4 regions of the Cupriavidus sp. SK-4 genome follow, and region 2 is predicted to be linked to each of the others. Evidence: predicted binding sites of a transcription regulator. Region 2 holds the regulator's gene; each other region holds the start of a gene.
The links. Region 2 encodes FNR, which switches genes on or off when oxygen is low (the NO sensors DNR and NnrR bind a similar motif). Its sites were predicted from a motif close to TTGATNNNNATCAA; they were not measured.
Positions count from the first base shown of each region.

Region 1: the regulator FNR is predicted to act here: its motif matches at 1,021-1,034, upstream of CF68_RS22935 (nitrite reductase).
Region 3: the regulator FNR is predicted to act here: its motif matches at 1,758-1,771, upstream of CF68_RS03765 (universal stress protein).
Region 4: the regulator FNR is predicted to act here: its motif matches at 1,757-1,770, upstream of CF68_RS12870 (OmpW family protein).

Region 1 covers NZ_JFJW01000102.1:147,352-150,582, forward strand. The annotation lists gene leuC (3-isopropylmalate dehydratase large subunit) at 1-283, shown strand, start outside; gene leuD (3-isopropylmalate dehydratase small subunit) at 276-920, shown strand; gene CF68_RS22935 (nitrite reductase) at 1,142-2,806, shown strand; gene CF68_RS22940 (cytochrome c) at 2,819-3,181, shown strand; partial or broken gene CF68_RS22945 (cytochrome D1 domain-containing protein) at 3,121-3,231, shown strand, end outside.
Region 2 covers NZ_JFJW01000020.1:68,623-71,853, reverse strand. The annotation lists gene CF68_RS04745 (sulfite exporter TauE/SafE family protein) at 521-1,279, opposite strand; gene fnr (fumarate/nitrate reduction transcriptional regulator Fnr) at 1,358-2,083, shown strand; gene CF68_RS04735 (hypothetical protein) at 2,146-2,391, opposite strand; gene CF68_RS04730 (membrane protein) at 2,388-2,597, opposite strand; partial or broken gene CF68_RS38030 (4Fe-4S dicluster domain-containing protein) at 2,684-3,231, opposite strand, start outside.
Region 3 covers NZ_JFJW01000017.1:25,877-29,107, forward strand. The annotation lists gene CF68_RS03755 (carboxymuconolactone decarboxylase family protein) at 1-357, opposite strand, end outside; gene CF68_RS03760 (CaiB/BaiF CoA-transferase family protein) at 450-1,517, opposite strand; gene CF68_RS03765 (universal stress protein) at 1,869-2,309, shown strand; gene CF68_RS03770 (serine/threonine protein kinase) at 2,357-3,231, opposite strand, start outside.
Region 4 covers NZ_JFJW01000061.1:115,647-118,877, forward strand. The annotation lists gene CF68_RS12865 (AMP nucleosidase) at 1-971, shown strand, start outside; gene CF68_RS12870 (OmpW family protein) at 1,049-1,693, opposite strand; gene leuA (2-isopropylmalate synthase) at 2,036-3,231, opposite strand, start outside.

The sequences.
Region 1 (3,231 bases), on a different contig from region 2:
CGGGTCTGGCGCGGTCAAGGCCCAGGCCGAGCGCGAGGGCCTGGCCGAGATCCTCACCGCCGCGGGCTTTGAATGGCGGCAACCGGGCTGCTCGATGTGCCTGGCCATGAACGACGACGTGCTCGCCGACGGCGTGCGCTGCGCTTCCACCACCAACCGCAATTTCGAGGGTCGGCAGGGACGCGGTGCCATCACCCACCTGATGAGCCCGGCCATGGCCGCCGCGGCCGCCGTCACCGGCGTCATCACCGACGTCCGCAAGCTGGAGATCACCCATGCCTGAACCCACCTGCATCGCCGGCAAAGGCGCCGCCATCCGCTTTGAGAACCTCGATACCGACCAGATCATCCCCAAGCAGTTCCTGCGCGGGATCGACAAGGCCGGGCTGGCCGAGGGCATTCTCTACGACCACCGCTTCGACGCCAGCGGCGCGCCGCGCGCTGGCTTTGTGCTGAACCGGCCCGAGTACGCCGGCACCAGCATCCTGGTAAGCGGCGCCAATTTCGGCTGCGGCTCCAGCCGCGAGCACGCCGTCTGGGGCCTGCAGCAATTCGGCATCCGCGCCGTGATTGCGCCGAGCTTCGGCGAGATCTTCTATTCGAACGCGATGAACAACCGGCTGCTGCTGGTGATGCTGCCGCGCGAGGTGATCGAGCGGTTGATGAACGACGTGGATGCGGACGCGGGCAACACCATCAGCATCGATGTCGAGGCGATGCGCGTGCGCACGCCCTCCGGCGACTACGCCTTCGAGCTGTCGGCAAGGCACCGCCGCATGTTTATCGAAGGGCTGGACATGATCGGCCTGTCGCTGCGGCAGCGCGGCGAGATCGAGCAGTTCATCCAGCAGTACCGGAGCGCGTTCCCGTGGACAACGAACGTGGCCAGGCGCACGCGCGACCGCTTGGGCGCGACCTGAAGCATGCCCTTGCAAGCGCATCGCCTTCACGGTGCGCTTGCACCATGCCAACCACAAGCATCAACCACCCCACACTTCGTTCCCGCACCACCGCCGCCGTTTGATGCCAGTCAATTCCATGTCGTCAGTGTGTCCGCATGATTTCCACATGACGACATGTGCCCGCCACGCAGGCATGGGCACCGCGAAACAGCTTTCCTCACCGCTGATCCACGGCACCCATGAAAGCAAAAAACTGGCTGTACCCGGCAATCGCGGCATTGCCGCTCTCACTCTGGCTCGGGCTGCCACATGCAGCCACCAAGGCAGAACCGAAGGCGGAACCGAAAGCCGCCATCCCCACCCTCACCGCCGCTGAGTTCGACCACGCCCGGCAGATCTACTTCGAACGCTGCGCCGGCTGCCACGGCGTACTGCGCAAGGGCGCGACCGGCAAGGCGCTGACGCCGGACATCACCCGCGCGCGCGGCACCGAGTACCTGAAGATCTTCATCAAGTACGGCAGCCCCGCCGGCATGCCTAACTGGGGCACCTCGGGCGATCTCTCCGACAAGGAAGTCGACCTGATGGCGCGCTATATCCAGCTCGACCCGCCGACCCCGCCCGAGTACTCGCTGGCCGATATCGAGAAAAGCCGCAAGGACATCCTGCCGGTGGCCCAGCGTCCTACAAAGAAGATGAACCAGTACAACCTGGACAACCTCTTCTCGGTCACGCTGCGCGATGCCGGCGAGGTCGCGCTGATCGACGGCGACAGCAAGCAGATCATCAATATCGTCAAGACCGGCTACGCGGTCCATATCTCGCGCATGTCGGCGTCCGGGCGCTACCTGTACGTGATCGGCCGCGACGCGCGGCTGGACCTGATCGACCTGTGGCTGCCCAAGCCCGATATCGTCGCGGAAGTGAAGGTCGGCATGGAGGCGCGCTCGGTCGAGACCTCCAAGTACAAGGGCTATGAAGACAAGTACGCCGTGGCCGGTTCCTACTGGCCGCCGCAGTACGTGATCATGGAAGGCGACACGCTCAAGCCGCTCAAGGTGGTCTCCACGCGCGGCATGACCGTGGACAACGAATACCACCCCGAGCCGCGCGTGGCGGCCATCGTCGCCAGCCATTTCCATCCGGAGTTCGTGATCAACGCCAAGGAGACCGGCAAGATCCTGATGGTCAACTACTCGGACCTGTCCAACCTGAAGACCACCGCCATCGATTCAGCCAAGTTCCTGCATGACGGCGGCTTCGACGCCACCGGCCGCTACTTCCTGGTGGCCGCCAATGCGTCCGACAAGATCGCCGTGGTCGACACCAAGGAGAACAAGCTGGCCGCCCTGATCAACGTGGGCAAGACCCCGCATCCGGGGCGCGGCGCCAACTTCACGCATCCGAAGTTCGGCCCGGTCTGGACCACCAGCCACCTTGGCGACGAGACCATCAGCCTGATCGGCACCGATCCGGCCGGACACCCGGCGCAGGCGTGGAAGGTGGTGCAGACCATCAAGGGCCAGGGCGGCGGTTCGCTCTTCATCAAGACCCACCCGAAGTCGTCCAACCTGTGGGTCGACACGCCGCTGAACCCTGACGCTAAGCTCAACCAGTCGGTGGCGGTGTTCGACACGCGCAACCTGGAAGCCGGCTACAAGGTGCTGCCGATCGCCGACTGGGCCGACCTGAAGGGCGCGGGCGCCAGGCGCGTGGTGCAGGCCGAGTACAACAAGGCCGGCGACGAGGTCTGGTTCTCGGTCTGGGGCACCAAGGACGGCGAGTCCGCGCTGGTGGTGGTCGACGACAAGACCCGCACGCTCAAGACCGTGATCAAGGACAAGCGCCTGGTCACCCCGACCGGCAAGTTCAACGCCTACAACACGCAGCACGACGTGTACTGAGCCGGCGCCACCATGCGTAATCACATCGCCTGGCGGCGCGCTGCGCTGGCGGGGCTGGCAGCTGCCGTGCTGGGCGCAGCGCCCGCCGCGGCAGCCCAGCCCACCCCTGCCCGGCAGGCGCAGCTGGCGCACTGGCTGCGCGATGACTGCGGCGCCTGCCACGGCATGACGCTGCGCGGCGGGCTGGGCCCGCCGCTGACGCGCGAGGCACTGTCCGGTAAACCGCCCGAGGGCCTGGTCGCCACCGTGCTGTACGGCCGCCCCGGCACCGCGATGCCGCCCTGGCAACCCTTCATGACGCAGGATGAAGCCCAATGGCTGATCGATCGACTGCAGGCCGGCAAGCCACCGGCCGCCTCGCCGCAAGGCAACTGATCCGCGGCCTGGCCGCGGCCTTGTGCGCCACCTTTGCCGCCGCGCTGGTG
Region 2 (3,231 bases):
GCACCGGAGATTTTGGATACAGCGGTGCGAAAGCCACCGCCATCTCATTGCGCAGCTAGCCGGATACCTGCTGCATCCAAGGCCGTGCGCTTCCCTATCTTTGCATCGAGTTGCCGGGCGTTCCGGCAGGAGATCGTTCGCATGCCGTTATGGGCCGGCCAGCGAACCTCTTGCGTAGCGCATCCGCACATATCGGACGTCACTGTCAGCGAACTGAAGGCCTCGGACGCAAGAAAAACGGGTATCGGGAGCAAGGCCGGCATCGCCAACACCGCAGTGCCAGCCGGACTTTTGAACCAGATCTTTTGAACCGGATGGACTGTGGGGACGGGACGGGCATCGAAAACCTTCCGCTTCCCCTGCCCTGAACGCGCCTTCTGGTATGAAGGCCGCCTGGCGCTGCTCGCCCGCTGCTTACCGCGGCTCATATTACACCGCGCGATACCGCAATGTTGGCGATTGTATGGCATTCCCGCCCCCGCCTGCAACCATCATCCGTTGCCCGGGCGGCGCCGGCGCCTCAGAACACCAGGCAGAATCCATGCTCGGCCAGCGAATGTGGCAGCAGCACCGCTCGCGCAATGCCGAGACCGCCGAACGCCATCACCGCCAGGCCGGCCCCCAGGCGCACGCCGGGACGTCGCGACAGCGTGCGCAAGTAGCCCGACAGGCCGGAAAGCACCAGCAGGTTAGGCAGTGTGCCGAGCCCGAACACGCCCATCACGAGTGCCCCGGACGCCGCGTTGCCCGCCAGCAGCGCCAGCGTAAGCGCCCCATAGACCATGCCGCACGGCACCAGGCCCCACGCCAGGCCCACGCCATAGCGCTGCGCCAGGCCGCCGCGCGCCCGCACAAAGGCCGGCATGCTGCCTGCCAGGCCACCCAGCCGCCGCGCCACCGTGGTGCTGGCGCGCGCCGCCAGCCGCTCCAGCCAGTCGACGGTAAAAGTGTTGCCGCGCAGCAACCGCCAGCCCGACCACAGCAGCATGACGCTCCCCGCGCCAAACAGCCAGCGCTGCACCGGCAGGTAGTCCTGCTTCCACGCCGAGGCACCGACCGCGCCGAGCGCGGCGCCAAGCAGCATATAGGTCGAGATCCGGCCCACGTGCATGGTCAGCAACTCGCCCAGCCAGGCGGCGCGGTTGGGTACCAGACTGATCGTCGCCGTCGCGCCGCGGCGTTGCTCCACGGCCAGTGCCACGCCGCCGCACATGGCGGCGCAGTGGACCCCGCCAAGCAAGGCCAGCAGAAAAACGCTGATCAGCACGCCAAATGTCAATTCTTACTCCCTACCACATCACATCGCACGGTAAAATGTCCTAATCGCGCCCACGCTGCCATTTCTAGCAGGTTCCAATTGCTCACCTCCATTCCCGTTACCGAGATGTCGCCCCGCTGCTCCACCTGTGCCATGGGGCAGCTGTGCCTTCCGGTCGGCATGTCGCAGCAAGACCTCGCCAAGATGGACACGCTGGTGCAGGAACGCATCCGTGTGCACAAGGGTGAAACCCTGTATCGCATGGGCGATCCGCTCACCGCGGTCTATGCCGTGCGCTTTGGCACGCTCAAGACCCACGTCACCACCGAAGACGGCCGCTCGCAGATTACCGGCTTCCACCTGCCCGGCGAAATCGTCGGTCTCGACGGGCTGGGCGAGATGCAGCATGCCTCCGATGCCGCCGCGCTGGAAGATACCGAAGTCTGCGTGGTCCGCATGAGCGAATTGCAGTCCCTCTCGGCAGACCTGCCATCGCTGCAGCAGCAGTTCCTGCGCCTGATGGGCAAGGAAATCACGCACGACCAGCTGATGCTGGTCACGCTGGGCTCAATGCGCGCCGAGGAACGCCTCGCCGCCTTCCTGATCAACCTCTCTGAGCGCCTGTCGGCGCGCGGCTATTCGGCGTCCGAGTTCGTGATGCGCATGAGCCGCGAAGAGATCGGCAGCTACCTGGGCCTGAAGCTCGAAACCGTCAGCCGCCTGTTCTCCCGCTTTGCCGAAGCCGGCCTGATCCAGATTCGCCAGCGCCACGTCAAGCTGGTGGATATCGAAGGCATCAAGCAACTCTACAGCCGCTCCTGCTAGGCGGCCAAGGCGCTGCCAGTGCCGCATCCGGCCATGGCAGCGCAGACTTCACGCCAGTCCGCTCATTCCAGTTCGTCGGTATCGCTGAGCCGCGTCGGCATGGTGTAGAGCGTCAGTCCGCTGGACAACGCGCAGAACACCCAGGCCATCAGGAAGCCGATGGTGTAGACCGATTCGCGGGACGCTTCGATCGGCTGGCCGAAGAAGTTCAGATCACCGGGGTCCACCACCGAAAACACCGTCGCGGTCGCAAAGCCAGCCATCAGGAACGCCGGCCAGAGTACCCACATCAGCCAGCGCAACCTCATGGCTGCCTCGCTGCGGCAGCCTTGGGCGGCGTGGCATCGGCCTTCTCCACCACCAGGCCATGACGCGTTGCACCCTGTACCGGCATGTCCGGATGCGTGGACGCCAGCCAGATCGTCACGCCGCACGCCACCATCGCCACCAGCGGGCCGCTCATCAACAGCCACGGCCACGGCTCCTTCCACCACGGATTGCCTTGCTGACTCATCTTGCCCCCTTTATCTTGACGACTACGTCCGCGCCTGCCTAGTGCCCTGTTCCGCAAATACCTTGCCATGGAATAGGACACTAGCCTCACAAATCGCGCGGAACGATGAAACTGGTGGATTGCCGGATTTCGGCATGCCCCCGCTCCGTGCCTTCGCTCGTCACTGTCACGTTGATCTTGTGCGTGCCCTGCGCCGCGGCCTCGATCGGCACGCGGATCCGGATCGGCAGCAACCGGTTGGACGTCGGCGCCAGCGATTCGGCCTGCTTGTCGTATTCCACCGTCAGGTCCTTCAGCTCGTCGCTGTCGGCGCGCACGCTGATCTGCATCGGCGCTTCGGTCGTGTTGATCAGCTGCAGGCGATAGACGTTCTCGATCCAGCGGCCTTCCACTTCACGGCCCAGCGCACCACGGTCGCGGATGATGTCGACCTTCAGCGGCGTGCGCAGCGCGATCGAAGCCATGAAGCCGGCCAGCAGCACCACCCAGATCACGGAATAGATGATGATGCGCGGACGTAGCAGGCGCTTGCGCGATGCCGCCGCCGACAAGGCCTTGCGCATCGCGTTTTCCGAGGTGTACCGGATCAGGCCGCGCGGATAGTCCATCTTGTCCATGACCTGGTCGCAGGCGT
Region 3 (3,231 bases), on a different contig from region 2:
CGCGGGGAAACCGCAGTAGACCGCGCTGTGCACCATCAGCTCGCGCAGCTCCTGCGGCGTAACGCCGTTGGCGAGCGCGCCGCGCAGGTGCCCGGCCAGCTCCTGCGGCCGGTTCAGCGCAATCAGCATCGACACCGTGGCCAGGCTGCGCTGCTTGCGGTCCAGGCCGTCGCGGGTCCAGACCGTGCCCCAGGCGAACTCCGTCACCAGTTGCTGCAGGCTGGTGTCGCCCTGCTGCGCGGCGGCGTCCAGCGCGCGCTTGACGTGCTCGGGGCCGAGCACTTCGGTGCGCACGTCAAGACCGGCCTCGAAGGCCGGCGTGGGGGTATAGGCGGGAGGTTGGCTGGGTTCGGCCATGGCATGGGTCTCCGGTTTGGGTGGATGCCGCATGGTAGCCGAACCGATCAGGCAGACTCGAGAGGCCGCAGCATCGGCGCCGCGGCCCCGGGTCATTCCGTGCCGGCGGGCAGGAAGCGCGGCGCCGGCGCCGAACGCGGCACCTCGCGCTCGCCCTGCTGGTACAGCCGATACGTGCCGCGTGCCTGGTTGTGCGGATGGCGCGCGGCCTCGTCCAGGGTCAGCACGCGCGCAAAGCACACGTCGGTGCCGCCCAGCACCGACTCCCAGTGGGTACTGGGCTTGCCTGCGATGCACGCGGCAATGCGCGCCTTCACCGCGGGCCACTGGGCGCGGTCATACTGAGCGGCGGGGTCGATGTCGGTCAGTTCGAGCCGCTCGAGCAGCTCGCGGTAGAACTGCGGCTCAAGCGCGCCCAGCGTGATGGCGCGGCCGTCGGCACAAGGGAAGACGTCATAGAACGGCGAATCGTGGAAGGGGCTGGGTTGCGGGCCGCCCAGCGTGCCGGCCGCGCGCGACACCTGCACCAGCGAGCCCAGCATGGCGACGATATCGGTGATGGCTGCATCCACCACGCAGCCCTCGCCGCTGGCGCGCGCGCTCAGGATGGCGCTGGTGATGCCGAATGCCAGGCCAAGCGCGCCGGTGGCATCGCCCACCACGGTCGGCGGCACCATCGGCAGTGAGCCTTCGCGCGCGGCCATCGACAAGAGGCCGGTCAGCGCGATGTAGTTAAGGTCGTGGCCGGCGCTCTGCGACAGCGGGCCGGTCTGGCCCCAGCCGGTCATGCGGCCGTAGACCAGGCGCGGATTGCGTGCATGGCACGCCTTCGGACCCAGGCCGAGGCGCTCCATCGCGCCCGGGCGCAGCCCCTCGATCAGCGCGTCGGCGCCGGCCACCAGGTCCAGCGCGGCGGCCACGTCTTGCGGCGACTTCAGGTTCAGTTGCACCACGCGCTTGCCGTGCTCCAGCTCCATCTCAGGCGGCACGGCCTGGCCGCGCAGGATGCGGCGGGCATCCGGCGCGACCGGGCGGGTCACCAGCGTGACCTCGGCGCCCAGGCCGGCCAGCATCGCGCCGCACAACGGGCCGGGGCCGATGCCTTCGAATTCCACTACCTTGATACCGCGCAGGGGCAGCAGGTTGCCACGCTCACTCATGATCGTCGTCTCCGGAAGCGCCGCCCGCCCGCGCCATGGCCGGGGGACAGCTTGCATTGAATTGGTATGGGATGGGCCGTGCCTGCGGCAGCGCGGGCGTGCCAATGCCTGCCGCGGGGCTCGGGAGCATGCTACGCGCCACCGCATTGACGGGGCAATGGCCAAATGCTTCAGCCGGATTGACGGAATCCGTCAGCCGGCCGGCTATCGCACGGCAAGATCGGATAAATCCGATCCGACTTGATCTAAATCGGGTCCTGGCAGGACACTAGGTGCCATGATGGTTCCAGATGGCGGTGCCGCCTCATGGCGCACCGCCTGCCGACAGCCCCCATTCAGGAGATTCCCAACATGACCAATATCGTGCTCGCCACCGACGGCTCGGCCTTCAGCGACGCCGCGGCCCGTTTTATCGCCGAAGGCAAGCTGCTGCAGAGCGGCTTCACCGTGCATGTCGTCCATGTGGCGCCGGAAGTGAGCGGCCAGGTGCGCGCCTTTGTCAGCAAGGAAACCATCGACGACTGGCACAAGGAGGCCAGCGACAAGGCCATGGCGGCGGTCTGCGACATCCTGTCCGCAGCCAAGGTGCCGTTCGAGCGGCACCCGCTGCACGGCTTTGCGCCGGAGCGCATCGTTGCCTGTGCGCGCTCGGTCGACGCCGCGGCCATCGTGATGGGCACGCATGGCCGGGGTTCGTTCTTCGATGCGGTGATCGGTTCAGTCGCGGGCCGCGTGCTGGCGCAGGCCGAGTGCCCGGTGCTGCTGGTCAAGGCGCCGGAAAAGAAGGGTTGAGCAAAGCAGTGGAAAACCGGCGCCCTGGCGGCGCCGACCGGTAGACCTCAGGCGCCCCACAGGGGCGCTTCGTCCATCAGCGCAACCTGTTCGCGCAGTTCCAGGATGCGGTCCTGCCAGTAGCGCGCCGTGCCGAACCAAGGGAACGCGGCCGGAAAGGCCGGGTCGGCCCAGCGGCTGGCCAGCCAGGCGCTGTAGTGCAGCAGCCGCAGCGTGCGCAGCGCTTCCACCAGCCACAGTTCGCGCGGCTGGAATTCGGCGAAGTCCTCATAGCCGGCAACGATGTCGGCCAGCTGGTCCTGCATGGCCGCGCGGTCGCCCTCGAGCAGCATCCAGATGTCCTGGATCGCCGGCGCCATGCGGCTGTCGTCGAAATCCACGAAGTGCGGGCCCGGCGCGCCGTGGGTGCCGCCGCGCGCATCGTCCTCGTCGATCCACAGCACGTTGCCGCGATGGCAGTCGCCGTGGGTGCGCAGCAGGCGCACCTCGCCGGCGCGCTCATAGCAGCGGCGCACGCCGTCCAGCGCCAGGTCTGTCACCGATTGCCACGCGGGCAGCAGCTCGGCGGGAATGCAGCCGCTGGCGAGCAGCCAGTCACGCGGGGCAACGCCGAAGGTTTCCAGATCCAGCGCCGGGCGCGCCTGGTAGGGCTGCGTCGCCCCCAGCGCGTGGATGCGGCCGATAAAGCGGCCGAGCCAGGTCAGCGTGTCGGAACGGTCCAGCGCGGGCTCGCGGCCGCCGCAGCGGGGGAATACCGCGAAACGGAAGCCGGCGTGATGCAGCAGCGTGCCGGCCGCGCCCGGTGCCAGCACCATGGCCGGCACGGCCGGGATCTCGGCATCGGCCAGTTGCTGCACGAAGGCGTGTTCTTCCAGGATGGCCGCGTCGGTCCAGCGGCCCGGACGGTAGAACTTGGCGATGA
Region 4 (3,231 bases), on a different contig from region 2:
AGCCGATCCCGGGCGAGGCCTGGCCGCTGTCGCTGTTCCCGGCCGAGCGCGTGGACCTGGCCCTGCAGCGGCTGTACCACTACACCGGCACGGCACCGCAGCATTTCCAGCGCTTCGTGCTGTTCACCAACTACCAGCGCTATGTCGACGAATTTGTCGAGCTGGGACGGGGCCTGATGGCCAGCAGCGATGGCGGCGGCTACACCCGCTTTGTCGAGCCCGGCGACGTGATGCAGGAACTGGGCGGCGCGGAACCCGACGACGCCTCGCGCCCGCGCGCGCTGCCGCAGATGCCGGCCTATCACCTGGTGCGCGAAGACAAGCTGGGGGTGACGCTGGTCAATATCGGCGTGGGGCCGTCCAACGCCAAGACCATGACCGACCACCTGGCCGTGCTGCGCCCGCATTGCTGGCTGATGGTGGGCCACTGCGGCGGCCTGCGCCGCTCGCAGCAGCTGGGCGACTACGTGCTGGCGCACGCCTATGTGCGCGACGACCACGTGCTCGACCACGACCTGCCGCCGTGGGTGCCGGTGCCGCCGATCGCCGAGATCCAGGTGGCGCTGCAGGAGGCCGTGGCGCGCGTGACCGGGCTGTCCGGCAACGAGATGAAGACCCGCATGCGCACCGGCACGGTAGTCTCGACCGATGACCGCAACTGGGAGCTGAAGTCCAAGTCGCTGTATGCGCGCTTCAACCAGTCGCGCGCGATTGCCATCGATATGGAAAGCGCGGCGGTGGCGGCCAACGGCTTCCGGCTGCGCGTGCCGTATGGCACGTTGCTGTGCGTGTCGGACAAGCCGCTGCATGGCGAGCTCAAGCTGCGCGGCATGGCCAACGCCTTCTATCGCCAGCGTGTCAGCCAGCATATGACCATCGGGCTGGAGGCGATCCGCATCCTGCGTGAGAACGGAGTCGAGCAGCTGCATTCGCGCAAGCTGCGCAGCTTTGATGAGCCGGCGTTCCGGTAGGTCCGCACCCTCGCTCATCCGGAAAAGCAAAAGGCCGGCACCTGATTGGCGCCGGCCTTTTGCATGGCACTGCAGGATCAGAAGCGATACCCCACACCCATGCTGAACAGCCACGGATCCAGGTTCACCTTGGACACCTTGACATCGCCGGCCTTCACGTCGCTCGACAGCCAGATCTTCTTGATGTCGGCGTTCAGGAACCAGTTCTTGGTCAGCTTGTAGTCCATGCCGATCTGCAGCGCGGGACCGACGCTCCAGCTATCGAGCTGCAGCGAGTTGTTGGCGATGTCCGCGCCCCAGATGCGGGTGAAGTTCAGGCCGGCGCCGATATACGGGCGGAAGGTGCCGTTGGGGATGAAGTGGTACTGCACCAGCAGCGTCGGCGGCAGATGCTTGAAGGTGCCGACCTTGTTGCCGTCCAGGTAGACGTCCTGCTTCTGCGGCACGGTCAGCACCAGTTCGGCGGCGATGTTCGGCGTGAAGAAGTAGGTGACGTCGAACTCGGGAATCCACTTGTTGTTGACCGTGATGCGGTCCGACGGGCCGACGCCGCCGACGGGGTCGGAGCTGTTGGCCATGTCGAGATAGGTGCCGCGCAGGCGCACCATCCAGTTGCCCTGTGCATCGTCCGCGGCGGCGGCAGGGGTGGTGAAGGCGCCCAGCATGGCGCAGGCGGCGATGGCGGAACAGGTGACCCGGGTGCGGAGAGAGAGTGTTTTCATGAGGTTCTGCTTGGTCTGGTATCAAATCCGGGCCCAGTTTGGCCGAGCAGGCCGGGCTGGGCTTTGACCCAAAACAAGTAGAAGGGAACGGGCCTGGCTGCGTCGCGCAGGCGCTACAGCGAGGCAGGCGCCGCGGTGCCTGCTGCGCCGACGCTTCTAAACACATGCGGAATTATTCGTGGCGCGGCGCGATGCTGCCCCTTACGCTGTGCGAAAGATCCGAGCACGCATGCAGCGTGTGCGGATCGGCACCGAGCATGTCGTGGGCGTCCGCAAGGGCGTCTTTCCGGGTGTGCCCCGTGGGGGCGGGGCACACCGGTTTTCTTGCGGCGGCTTGCGGTGTCAGGCCTCGGCGGCCTCGGCGGACTGCGGGGCCCGCGCTGCGCCAGAGCCGGCCTGCAGGTGCCGGTTCACGCCCGAGATCACCGCGCGCAGCGAGGCCGTGACCAGGTTGGCGTCGATGCCGGCGCCGAACCCTGTCGGCGAATCGCCCACGCGCACTTCCACGTAGCAGGCCGCGCGCGCATCCGCGCCGGCGGTCATCGCATGCTCGTGGTAGTCCATCACGCGTACCGGCAGGTCCAGCGCATTGACGAAGGCGTCGATGGGCCCGTTGCCGGTGCCGCGCACGCTGCATGGCTTGCCGTCGCGAACCATCCGCACTTCGATCTCCGTGGCACCGCCGCTGTCAGACACCAGCTGGTGCGATACATAGCGCAGCGGCGTTTCCTGCGTCAGGTACTCGCGCCGGAACAGCCCATAAAGATCATCGGCACTCGCCTCGAGCCCGGTGTCGTCGGTCATGGCCTGCACCGCGCGGCTGAATTCGATCTGCAGGCGGCGCGGCATGTAGATGCCATGCACCTGCTCCAGCAGGTAGGCCATGCCGCCCTTGCCGGACTGGCTATTGACGCGGATCACCGCGTCATAGCTGCGGCCCAGGTCGGCCGGGTCGATCGGCAGGTAAGGCACTTCCCAGATGCCGTCCGGCTGCTGCTGCGCAAAGCCCTTGCGGATCGCATCCTGGTGCGAGCCCGAGAACGCGGTGAACACCAGGTCGCCCACATACGGGTGGCGCGGATGCACCGGCAGCTGGTTGCAGTGCTCCACGCACTGGCGCACCGCGTCGATATCGGAGAAGTCCAGTCCGGGCGCCACGCCCTGCGTATAGAGGTTGAGCGCCAGCGTCACCAGGTCGACATTGCCGGTGCGCTCGCCGTTGCCGAGCAGGCAGCCTTCGACGCGGTCCGCGCCCGCCATCAGCGCCAGTTCCGCGGCGGCCACCGCCGTGCCGCGGTCGTTGTGCGGGTGCACTGACAGCGCGATGTGTTCGCGCCGTGCCAGGCGGCGGTGCATCCATTCGATCTGGTCGGCGAACGCGTTGGGCGTGCTGCATTCAACCGTGGTCGGCAGGTTCAGGATCATCGGCCGGTCCGGGCCGGCCTGCCAGGCGGCAGAGACGGCGTCGCTGACTTCCAGCGAGAAGTCGAGCTCGGCCAGGCTGAAAGTCTCGGGCGAATACTCATAGGTCCATGCCG